DNA from 2 places in the Delftia sp. 60 genome. Region 1 is predicted to be linked to the other one. Evidence: predicted binding sites of a transcription regulator. Region 1 holds the regulator's gene; the other holds the start of a gene.
The links. The regulator FNR, encoded in region 1, switches genes on or off when oxygen is low (the NO sensors DNR and NnrR bind a similar motif). The targets are predictions, from matches to a motif close to TTGATNNNNATCAA.
Positions count from the first base shown of each region.

Region 1 (5,886 bases):
CAGGTCGCAGTCGGGCTGGGTGCTGTAGCCCTGGAAGTTGCGGTGCAGCCGGCCCTGGCGCTTGGCCACGGCCAGCGAGTCCTCGGGCAGGGCGAAGTGGTCCATGCCCACGTAAACATAACCACCGTCCATGAACGCGGCGATGGAACGCGACAGCATGGCCAGCTTGTCGGCCCCCTGGGGCAGATCCTCGGCCGCAATGCGCCGCTGCGGCTTGAAGCGCTCGGGCAGGTGGGCATAGGCATAGAGCGCGATGCGGTCGGGCCGCAGCGCGTTGACCTGGGCCAGCGTGCGCTCGAAGGATTCGGGCGTCTGCTTGGGCAGGCCGTAGATCAGGTCCACGTTGATGGAGGCAAAGCCCAGCTGCCGCGCGGCCGCCACCAGCTCGAACACCTGCTCGGCCGGCTGCACGCGATGAACCGCGATCTGCACCTGTTCGTCAAAGTCCTGCACACCGAAGCTCAGGCGGTTGAAGCCCAGCTCCTTGAGCACGGCCAGGCGCTCGACGCTGACGGTGCGCGGATCGACCTCGATGGAGTACTCGCCACCCGGCTCCAGCTTGAAATGCTCGCGCAACAGGCCCATCAGCGTGCGCAACTCGTCGTCGGAGAAGAAGGTGGGCGTGCCGCCGCCCAGGTGCAGCTGGCTGACGGTCTGGCCCTTGCCGCAATGGGCAGTATGCAAGGCCATCTCGCGCGCCAGGTAGTCCAGGTAGACGGCGGCGCGATCGTGGTGGCGCGTCACGATCTTGTTGCAGGCGCAGTAGTAGCAAAGCGACTCGCAAAAGGGCACGTGCACATACAGCGACAAAGGCATGGCACGCGCTGCGGTACTCGATTTGCGTTGTTGCAGCGCCAGGATATAGTCCTCTGCACCAAAGGCCTCGACAAAGCGGTCGGCGGTAGGGAACGAGGTGTATCGGGGCCCCGGTACGTCAAAGCGACGCAGCAGCTCTGGGGTGACAGCGGTCATGGGTTTTTTCCTCTAATACCTCGACTGTGCCGCAGCACATCGGTCATGTCCTTGACTCATATCAAGAGTTGTTTGAGGGACTGCTGCGACAATTTGATCCAACTCATCGCAATCCACGAGGTCACCGCCGGCACGCTGTGTGCCGCTGATGTTTATCACTCCATGAACCTTCAGACCATCAAAGCCTCCTGCTCCAACTGCAACCTGCGCGAACTGTGCATGCCCATGGGCCTGGATGCCGAGCAGATGCAGCGCATCGACGACATCGTGGCCACGCGCCGCAAGGTCAAGCGCGGAGGCCTGCTGTTTCGCAACGGCGAGACATTCACCTCGCTGTACGCCATCCGCACCGGCTTCTTCAAGACCTGCGTGGCCACCGAGGACGGACGCGACCAGGTCACAGGCTTTCAGATGGCCGGCGAGATCATCGGCCTGGACGGCATCGTCAACGACCACCACACCTGCGATGCCGTCGCGCTGGAAGACGCCGAAGTCTGCGTCATGCCCTTCGACAAGCTGGAAGACCTGTCGCGCGAGGTCACGGCCCTGCAAAACCATGTGCACAAGGTCATGAGCCGCGAGATCGTGCGCGAGCACGGCGTGATGCTGCTGCTGGGCAGCATGCGCGCCGAAGAGCGCCTGGCCGCCTTCGTGCTCAACCTGGTGCAGCGCCTGCATGCGCGGGGCTTTTCCAAGTCCGAACTGGTGCTGCGCATGACGCGCGAGGAAATCGGCAGCTACCTGGGCCTGAAGCTGGAGACGGTGAGCCGCACCTTCTCCAAGTTCGCGGACGACAACATCATCGAGGTGCGCCAGCGCCATCTGCGCATCCTGGACACGGAGGCGCTCAAGCGCATCGTCAACAGCCAGCAGTGCCAGTGAGGCTGCAAGGGCGGCAAGCATTCATCCGCCAATGAACAAGGCCCGCGACAGCGGGCCTTGTTCATTGCGGCGGGCTCTCGCTCAGTCCCGCCCCAGCCCCTGCATGGCCAGGTCCGGGTCGGGCTCGGAGACCACGCCGTCATTGAGATCGCGGGCCGAGCGGCCCAGCATGGTGGTCATCAGGCTGGAGAGCATGGTCACGCCCCAGAAGGCAAAGAAGGCCAGCGTGTAGATGCCCTGGCGCGACCAGCCCAGGTCGCCGAGCCAATGCAGCTCCAGCGGGTCCACAAAGGCAAAAACCAGCATCTCCATCACGGCGGCTGCCAGAAAGGCAGGCCAGGCAATCCACATCCAGCGTTGGGCCAACATCAGCGATCTCCTTGTGCTGTCGAGGGGTCGCCTTCATTGTGCGCCGCGCCAACGCATGGCGCCAAGCCCCGCAGCGCCCTGCACGCCTGTAGGAAACCCTCACCCGTCGCGAATGCCGGAGATGCGATCCGCCATGCAAAAAGGCCGCGACTGCGGCCTCTTGCAGGGGTGCACGGCGATCAGCGGTCGGTGGGGTGATCGTGCGCGGGCGTGGCCGCATGGTTGCGGCCGGTGACGGCGGGCGCCATGCTCTTGGGCACTTCGCGCACGCCATCGGCACGCTCGTTGATCTTGATGCCGTTGCGGTAGTAGTCGGGGTCGATCACGGGATCGGCGCCATTGATGGCGATGATGGCCGTGATCACGGCAGCGACCACCACGGCCGCCGGGCCGGCCACCACCAGCCAGACATGGCCGAACTTCCACCAGGGCTTGCCGGCGTCGGGGTGCGAGGGAGCCTGCGCGGGCGCGGACACTGCGGGACTGGAAGACATGGGAAACCTCTTTCTTTCAGGCGGCAGGCGCGGACCGTGCCGCGCCTGCCAGGAACATCACCGGGGCACCAGGAAGACGGCCTTTTCGGACGCGCGTCCCGCGCCTGAATGCACGGCATCGATATCGAAGAATACGGTGTGCGAGCCCGGCTCGGCCGAACCGTAGGGAATCTGCAGGCGCGCCGCAATGCCGCGCGTCTCGGCCGGGCCGACCTCGACTTCCTGCTCGGACGCCAGCTCCAGCCCATCGAGGCCATGGGCGCTGATGCGGTAGCGCTGGGCCTGCTCGGTGGCATTCATGATCTGCAGGCGGTAGACATTCTCCAGCTTGCCGCCCGCCACGATGCGCGACAGCGAGGCGCGGTCGCGGATCACGTCCACCTTGACCGACTGGCGCAGCGCCAGGCTCACGATCATGGCCACGCTCAAGCCGATCAGCACGGCCGAGTAGATCAGCACGCGCGGACGGAAGATGCGGCGCAGCACCTGGGCACGCCGCCACAGGCCGGCCATGGCGTTCTGCGTGGTCAGGCGGATCAGGCCGCGCGGGTACTCCATCTTGTCCATGATGGAATTGCAGGCGTCTATGCACAGGCCGCAGCCAATGCATTCGTATTGCAGACCGTTGCGGATGTCGATGCCCACGGGGCAGACCTGCACGCACATCTTGCAGTCGATGCAGTCGCCCAGGCCCTGGGCCTTGTAGTCCACCTTCTTGGTGCGCGGCGCACGCGGCTCGCCCCGGCCCGTGTCGTAGCTGACGATCATGGTGTCCCGGTCGAACATGGCGCTCTGAAAGCGCGCATAGGGGCACATGTACTTGCAGACCTGCTCGCGCATGTAGCCCGCGTTGCCATAGGTGGCAAAGCCGTAGAACAGCACCCAGAACATCTGCCAGCTGCCCTGCAGCGCCAGCAGCTCGCCGCCCAGCTCGCGGATGGGCACGAAGTAGCCCACGAAGGTGAAGCCGGTCCACAGCGCAATGGCGATCCACAGCAACTGCTTGAGCGACTTCTTCCAGGCCTTCTCGAAGGTCCAGCCGTTCTTGTCCAGCCGCATGCGCGCGCTGCGGTCGCCTTCGACCTTGCGCTCCACCCACATGAAGATCTCGGTGTAGACCGTCTGCGGGCACGAGAAGCCGCACCACAGGCGCCCGGCCACGGCCGTGAACAGGAACAATGCCAGCGCCGAGATGATCAGCAGGCCCGCCAGGTAGATGAAGTCCTGCGGGTACAGCACCAGCCCGAAGAGATAGAAGCGCCGCGTTCCGAGGTCGAACAGCACCATCTGGCGCTGGCCCCACTCCAGCCAGGGCAGGCCGTAGAAAACCAGTTGCGTGAGAAACACCAGGGCCCATCGCCAGCGTGCGAAGACACCGCTGATGGAGCGCGGGTAGACCTTCTTTTCCGACTCGAACATCGACACCAGCTCGCCCGGATCAGGCGTGGCCGGCGTGATCGGAATGACTTTGCGGGGAGGCTTCCCGGTGTCATCCCCGCTCTCGGGCTTCATGGTGGGTTCCTTTGTTTTTTTGAAATATCTGAAAACTCAAAACGCAAAAAGGCGGCGCCGCAGCGCCGCCCCTGTGCTTACTGACGGACTGCGCCGTCTTTGTGCGACATGCCCCAGACATAGGAAGCAAGCACCGCGATCTGCGCCTCGGTCAGCTTGTCCTTCTGGGCAGGCATCTCGTTGTGCTTGCCGTTGTTGATCATGGCCGTGATGGCGGCCTCGCCCCAGCCGTGCAGCCAGATGTCATCGGTCAGGTTGGGCGCGCCCAGGGCCTGGTTGCCCTTGCCGTCCATGCCGTGGCAGGCTGCGCAGGCCGTGAACTTGGACTTGCCCAGCGAGGCCTTGAGCGAGTCGTGCGGGCTGCCCGACAGGCTCAGCACATAGTGCGAGAGATTGCGCACATCGTCGGGCGTGCCGACGGCAGCGGCCATGGGCGGCATGATGCCGATGCGGCCGCCCGTGATGGTTTCCCTGATCTTCTCGGGCGTGCCGCCATGCAGCCAGTCGCCATCGGTCAGGTTGGGGAAGCTCTTGCCGCCGCGTGCGTCCGAGCCGTGGCACTGTGCGCAGTTGTTCATGAACAGGCGCTCGCCGATGGCCATGGCCTGGGGGTCCTTGGCCATGTCTTCGGTGCTCATGCTCGTGAACTTGGCGTACAGCGGCTCCAGGTCCGCGCGGGCCTTGGCCATCTCGTTTTCATAGGCGCCCAGCTGCGTCCAGCCCAGCTTGCCCGCGAACGAGCCCAGGCCCGGATAGGCCGCCAGGTAGGCGAAGCCGAACACCGAGGTGATGATGAACAGCCACATCCACCACTTGGGCATGGGGTTGTTCAGCTCGCGCAGGTCCTCGTCCCAGACGTGGCCCGTGGTGTTGTCGGCCGAGGGGACCACCTTCTTGCGTGCGGTGAGATACAGCAGCAGCAGGCAGCCGATGATGCCGCCCAGCGTGATCGCCGTGACATAGATCGACCAGAAGTTGTTTACGAAATCGCTCATGGGAAGTTCTCGTTCTGGTGGAGGGACTCAGTCTTGCTCGAACGGCAGCTGGGCGGCCTCGTCGAAACGGGCCTGGTTGCGGCGGGCGAACGCCCACCACCAGATGCCGATGAAGCAGGCCAGCGAGGCCAGCGTGGCCACGATGCGCATGGTGGTGATGTCCATGTCGCTCTCCTTTACTTGACCGAACGGCCCAGGACCTGCAGGTAGGCGATGACGGCGTCCATTTCCGTCTTGCCCTTGACCTGCTCGGCAGCGCCGCTGATTTCCTCGTCGCTGTAGGGCACGCCCACCTTGCGCAGCGCGCTCATGTGCTGGGCGACCACGGTGTCATCCACCTTGTTCTTTTCCAGCCAGGTGTAGGCAGGCATGTTGGACTCGGGTACCACGTCGCGCGGGTTGTTCAGGTGGATGCGATGCCATTCGTCGCTGTACTTGCCGCCCACGCGGTGCAGGTCGGGACCCGTGCGCTTGGAACCCCACTGGAAGGGGTGGTCATAGACGAACTCGCCAGCCACCGAGTAGTGGCCGTAGCGCATGGTCTCGGCGCGGAAGGGGCGGATCATCTGCGAGTGGCAGTTGTAGCAGCCCTCGCGCAGATAGACGTCGCGGCCCATCAGCTGCAGCGGCGTGTAGGGCTTGAGGCCCGCCACCGCTTCCGT
Region 1 covers NZ_PEFD01000001.1:2,848,668-2,854,553, reverse strand. The annotation lists gene hemN (oxygen-independent coproporphyrinogen III oxidase) at 1-972, opposite strand, end outside; gene fnr (fumarate/nitrate reduction transcriptional regulator Fnr) at 1,135-1,854, shown strand; gene CLV01_RS12940 (hypothetical protein) at 1,936-2,223, opposite strand; gene CLV01_RS12935 (FixH family protein) at 2,403-2,717, opposite strand; gene ccoG (cytochrome c oxidase accessory protein CcoG) at 2,775-4,229, opposite strand; gene ccoP (cytochrome-c oxidase, cbb3-type subunit III) at 4,307-5,224, opposite strand; gene CLV01_RS12920 (cbb3-type cytochrome oxidase subunit 3) at 5,252-5,389, opposite strand; gene ccoO (cytochrome-c oxidase, cbb3-type subunit II) at 5,401-5,886, opposite strand, start outside.

Region 2 (5,886 bases), 1.5 Mb from region 1:
TGGCACCGCGCGCCAGTGTTTCACCGTAGCCGGCCGCAAAGGCGGCCAGCCCGCCGGCGGTGAGGCCCCGCGCAGCAGCAGGCGGCGGCGTGTGGCCTCGGCATCCAGGGAATCTTCGGGAGCTTGGGGGAGTTTCTTCTTGTCGGTCATGAAAGGCTTTCTGTGGCGCGGCCGGCCGGTGGCGGGCCGCGCTCCGTGAATGGGTGAGGGGGCGTCAGGGCGGCGGTGTCAGAGGGCGCGGGCCGCGGCCGAGCGCGCGGGAAACAGCTCCAGCGCCCAGGTGGCCAGCGTCACCAGTGCAATGCACAGGCCGGCCACGCCCAGCATGCCCAGCAGGCCGTCGCCGCCCAGCGGCATGTGGTAGATGTACAGGCCCGCGCCGTACTTGGGCACGCCTTGCACGCCCATGAACAGCGCCCAGCGGAAGGCCCAGGCCGCGGCGGCCAGGCCCAGCCCCAGGGCCAGCGTGTAGCGCGGGCAGGCCATGCGCTGCCCACCCCGCACCAGGGCCCACAGCAGGGCGGCACCGGCCACGGCCGAGCCCAGCATGCTCAGGCGCCAGACCGGAAACTGCTGCCACAGCTGCAGCGCCGCCTGGAAGGAGCGGCCCTGGCCCAGCCAGCCGGCAACGGCCCAGACCGCCACCATGGCCAGCAGGCACAGCGCCAGCGCCAGGCCCAGCACGCGCAGGGCCTGCAGGGCGCCGGCATCGGGGCGGTGGCGGGCGGGCAGAAAGCGCGCCGTCACCAGCATGCAGCCCACCGTGGCCAGCCAGCCCGTGAGTGCCAGGTTCAGCGGCACCCACAGCGTGTTCCACAGCGGGCGCGAGCGCACGGCCATCAGCTCGGCGCCGGTATAGGCGGTGATGGTCAGCGCCGACACGGCCAGCAGCGGCGCCAGCCAGCGCAGCCACTGCGGCCGGCCTAGCCACCAGGCCAGCACGAAGGCCAGCGCCAGCCCCACGAAGACGGGCAGCAGCAGGGCGCCCACCGACATCCACGACCACGGCGTGAAGTGCGCATAGAAATGCCAGAAGCGCGCAGGCTGGTGCAGGTCGGCCAGCAGCGACACGGGTGCGGCGATGGCGCTGACGGCCAGCACCAGCACGGCGGCCGGCAGCAGGCGCGCCATGGCGCTGCCGCGCGGCGCCCAGGCGCAGGCGGCGGCCAGCAGGGCGGCGCCCGTGGCAATGCCGGCCAGGAAGAAGTACTGCACGGCCCAGGGCAGCCAGGCCGATTCGTAGGCGGGGGTCAGGAGTTCGACGATGTGCATGGGGTGCTCCTTGCGTTCAGTGGGAAGTGACCAGCCGCACGCTGGCCTGCCCGTCCACGCCGTCGACGAAGGCGTCGGGCAATCCCAGGTAGTACACATGCGGGTCCGTGCCCATGGCGGGCTTGAGCACCTTGAGGTCCTTGGCGTGCTCGCGCATGCGCTGGCGGATCTCGCTGCCCTCGTCGTTGAGGTCGCCGATCACGCGGGCGCCGCCCACGCAGCTTTCCACGCAGGCCGGCAGCAGGCCGGCTTCCAGGCGGTGCTCGCAGAAGGTGCACTTGTCGGCGGTCTGCGTCTCGTGGTTGATGAAGCGTGCGTCATAGGGGCAGGCCTGCACGCAGTAGCCGCAGCCCACGCAGCGCTCGTTGTCCACCAGCACGATGCCGTCGCTGCGCTGGAAGGTGGCCTGCACCGGGCAGACCGGCACGCAGGGCGGGTTGTCGCAGTGGTTGCACAGGCGCGGCAGGTTGAGCATGGCCGGCGGCAGGTCCTCGTTGCCCGCGTGCTGCACCTCGTACTGCAGCACCGTGGTGCGGAACTGGCCCAGCGGCGGCAGGTTCTCCATGGAGCAGCTCACCGTGCAGGCCTGGCAGCCTATGCAGCGGCGCAGATCCACCAGCATGCCGTAGCGCCTGCCGGCCTCGCCGGGGCGGCGCGGTGGCTGGAAACCCGTGGTGCCGGGCGCGGCCGCCGCCACGGGCAGGGCCACGGCCGCCATGGCGGCGGCCAGCAGGTCCTGCAGGAAGCCGCGCTTGCCGGCGGCGGGCTGCGCATGGGCGGCGGTGCGGGCGGGGATGTCCTGGGAGGAGGGCTTGCAGCTGCAGTCGTTGCAGCCGCTGCCGGCGCGGGATGTTTTTGGCATGGCCTGTCTTTCATCGTCCTGCGGCCACGGAGGGTGGTCGCTTAAACTCAATAAAGCATTAAAAATATGCTTTTTATATTGAATTTAATATATGAAATTCAGGGCTTTGGCGGCTTGATGTGAGTCAAGCAATGGGCTTTCCAAGTGCCTGCAGAGTGCTTGCAAAGTGCCACCGACTGCCTGCCATGGACAGGCGCCCAAGGCAGTCCATAGCGTGTGGCGCAGGGATTAAGACGGGGTTAACAGGGTGACTGCATTCCTCGGGAATGCAGGGCGCGTATCGGAAATCACCCTCTTGTTTCCGTGCGCGGCCCCGGTCTACGCTGCTTGTGTCGCCACTGCCAAGGAGTTCTCCATGAACCATGCCCTGAACAGCCTTGCTTCGGAACTGGACCTTGCCGCCGAAGCCGGCGAGCACCTGAGGCTGCAATTCACACAGGCCTGCGTGGACCGCATCGCGCACCTGCTGGAAGACCCGGACGTCATCCGCTGCGCACAAGGCCTTCGCCGCTACCTGGACGGCCAGATCGACAGGCAGGAGCTGGACCGCCTGGCCCGCGAGGCGGCCAGCCTGGCCAACCACCACCAGGGATCACGCTCCCTCGACGGCTGCGGCCATGCCGCCGTGTCCGCCACCTATGCCACGGCCCATGGGCTGGCGGGCCGGGCGCTGCAGGCGGCCGACTATGCGGCCTACGCCATGGTCTATGGCGAGGGCGGCCACGGCGCCGTCACGGACCGCGAATCGTTCGAGCCTGAATACCAATGGCAGGCCCGCTGCCTGGCCTCGCTGGCGCAGGCCGCTCAGCAGCGCACGTAGCACCAGGCCGACTGCTGCAGCAGGGCCAGTGACTCGATGCCGCCCTGCGGCAGCACGCGCATGCCGGCAGGCGCCTCGCGGCCCAGCTTCTTGAGCGTGTTCGGGCAGACCAGCGCATGGGCCAGGGCGGCCGCATCCAGATGCTGCGGCGTGCCCGGCGCGGCGTCCAGCAGCGCCTCGACGGCCGGGCCGTTGATGACGATGCGGACCTCGGCACCGGGCCGGTCCTGGCGCAGGTTGGCCAGATTGCTGCGCGCACGGGCCAGGGCGCCGGGCGTGGGCGCATGCAGCACGATGCGCAGCGGCGGCGCATCCGGCCGGGCGGGGAACAGGTCGCTCCAGTCGTTGGAGGCGGTGGAAGCGGCGGGAGAACGGCTTGTGCTCATGGTCGTCCTCGTCATTTCCTGCCGCGCGGCCCCATGACCTCTTCCAGCAGGCCCGGCGGCAGGCCGGTGCGCACCTGCACCAGTCCCTTGTCATCCTTCCAGACCAGGGCCGGCGTGGCACGCAGGCCCCAGGTGGACATCAGCGAGGCATGGTTGGCCAGCACCTGCCGCGTGGCCTGCGGCACCGGGGCCAGCGGCGTGGCGCCCGCGCCCTCTGCGCTGGCGCGGCCGGCCTTGGCATAGGCGCGTGCGTGCTCGGCCAGGGCCTGCTCGGGCTGGCGCGCGGTCAGCAAGGCGGCGGCCTTGCCCTCGCTGCTGGGCTTGAGGATGCCCACCAGAATGTGGCGCAACTGCACCTGGCCGCTCTCCACCCAGGGCCGGGCATCGTTCCACAGCTGGTTGCAATAGGGGCAATTGGGGTCGGTGAACACATAGACCGTGCGCGGCGCGTCGGCGCGGCCATCCGGTATGGACTGGGCGCGCTGCACATCGCCCCACAGCTGCTCGCCCATGGGCTTTTGCACGGCGGCCTGCAGGGCCTGGGCGTTCACGTCGCGGCCCTGGGCGTCGATCACCGTGCCCAGCACCCAGTGCTTGCCGTCAGGCATGCGGTAGATGGGCACGGGCTGGCGGTCGCGGTAGGCGGCCCAGGCCTTGAGTCCGCCCACGGCCGGCAGCGGTCCCACCAGGGTCAGTCCCTGCTGGGCCAGGAAATCCTCCGATGGCAGCTCGGACGCCGCAGCCGGCAGGGCCAAGGCTGCCGACAGGGCCAGGGCTCCTGCCAGTGCAGGCAGGGGAAACAGGGGGGAAGCGCTCATGAACATTCCTTCAGATGCTGGGCCAGGCTGGCGCGCGACAGCTCGCCCATGCGCATGCCGCACAGCCGGCCGTCGGCGCCATAGAAATAGGTGGAAGGCAGGCCCCGCTGGCGCCAGTGCCGGCCGGCCTGCTGCTGCGGGTCGAACAGCACCTGGGCCAGCGGCAGCGGGGCCGTCGCCTGCTCGCGCTGCAGGTAGCCCATCACGGCCTCGGCTGACTCGCCCTGGTTGATCCAGATGAAGCGCACATCGGGCCGTTGCTGCTGGGCCTGGGCCAGCACCGGCATCTCGCGTCTGCAAGGCGGGCACCAGGTGGCCCAGAGGTTGATCACCATGGGCTTGCCATCGGCCTGCTGCAGCTGCTGCAGCGAGACCGGCTGCGCCTGCCCGTTGACCAGGGTGAAGGCCGGCAGGGCCGGTGCATCTGCGGAGGGCAGCGCCTGCAGCAGGCTGCCCAGCACCAGCAGGGCCGCCCCCGCGCCCAGCGCCAGCCCTGTGGCGCGGCGCAGCACCGGGGAGCGGCGGCTGCGCCACAGCATGTACAGCAGCGCGGCCAGCAGGCCGGCCCAGAGGTTCCATCCCCCGTCGCGGATATCGACGACACGGCCTGCGAAGGCCGGCATCCCGCTCCAATCCCAGGGGGCCGGCGCGACCTCGGTCCACCACTGCGCTACATAGGCCAGGCGCGCCGCCAGCAGGCCGGCCAGGGTGCTTTGCCACAGCAGCGCATCCACGGCTTGGCCCGTGCGCCTTTCATTCCTGCGCGCCAGCCACTGCGCCAGCAGCCAGGCCAGCATGGCCACCACCACGCCCATCGGCAGGACCAGCGGCCCCAGCGCCAGGCTGGCAGGCAGGTGCAGCCAGGCGCCCAGCGCCGATAGCGCTGACGGCCCGCCAGGCTCTGCCGCTCCGGCAAGAACAGGCGAAGGCGCCAGCAGCAGGCCGGCAAGCAAGGGCAGGAAGGACGAAAGAAGAGGGGATGACCGGAGATGCATGGAAGGGAGTTTCAGCCATGCAGGCTGACAGGTCGTGGATGCTGGCAGCGGGGAATTAACGGGGGGTTAACGGCCTCATGGCCATCAGGCTGCGACCGGTCCATTTCGCCCAACCAATCCCATGGCCGCAGACAGCAGCAAGGCCGCAGCGGCAAATCCGCCAGACAGCCAGAGCGTGGCGTGCAGCCCCCAGCCATCGACCAGTTGGCCGCCTGCCCATGAGCCCAGCGCAATACCGATGTTGAAGACGCCAACGTACAGCGCCGTGGCAATTTCCACGGCGCGTGGCGCAGCCTGCATCATCCAGGTCATCAGTCCCACCGATACGCCGCCGTAGGCCAGGCCCCAGACCAGCAGCACGGCGCCACCACCGGTTGGCGATGCGCCCACGGACAGGAACAGCACAGGCGCCAGCAGCAGGCCCAGGGCGATCGCCGCCAGACTCGGCACCGTGCGGCGCGCCGCGATGATGCCCGCCAGGAAGTTGCCCGCAATGCCCGCGATGCCGTAAGCCAGCAGCAGCGCGCTCATCCATTGCGCATCGAACCCCGACACCGTCAGCAGCAGCGGGCGCACGAAAGTGAAGGACATGAAATGCCCGGCCACCAGCAGCAGCGTCAGTGCCAGCCCGGCCTGCAGCCTGCGGTTGGCCAGCTGATGGCTGAACTGGCGCAGGCTGGCCGAGCCTGTGGCAGGCAGGGCGGGGAGAACGGCCACGTGCAGCGCCAGCACC
Region 2 covers NZ_PEFD01000001.1:4,338,607-4,344,492, reverse strand. The annotation lists partial or broken gene CLV01_RS19720 (tetrathionate reductase subunit A) at 1-150, opposite strand, end outside; gene nrfD (NrfD/PsrC family molybdoenzyme membrane anchor subunit) at 229-1,272, opposite strand; gene dsrO (sulfate reduction electron transfer complex DsrMKJOP subunit DsrO) at 1,289-2,134, opposite strand; gene CLV01_RS19705 (hypothetical protein) at 2,490-2,954, shown strand; gene CLV01_RS19700 (DsrE family protein) at 2,939-3,340, opposite strand; gene dsbG (thiol:disulfide interchange protein DsbG) at 3,352-4,158, opposite strand; gene CLV01_RS19690 (TlpA family protein disulfide reductase) at 4,155-5,153, opposite strand; gene CLV01_RS19685 (MFS transporter) at 5,238-5,886, opposite strand, start outside.
Region 2: the regulator FNR is predicted to act here: its motif matches at 2,249-2,262, upstream of dsrO (sulfate reduction electron transfer complex DsrMKJOP subunit DsrO).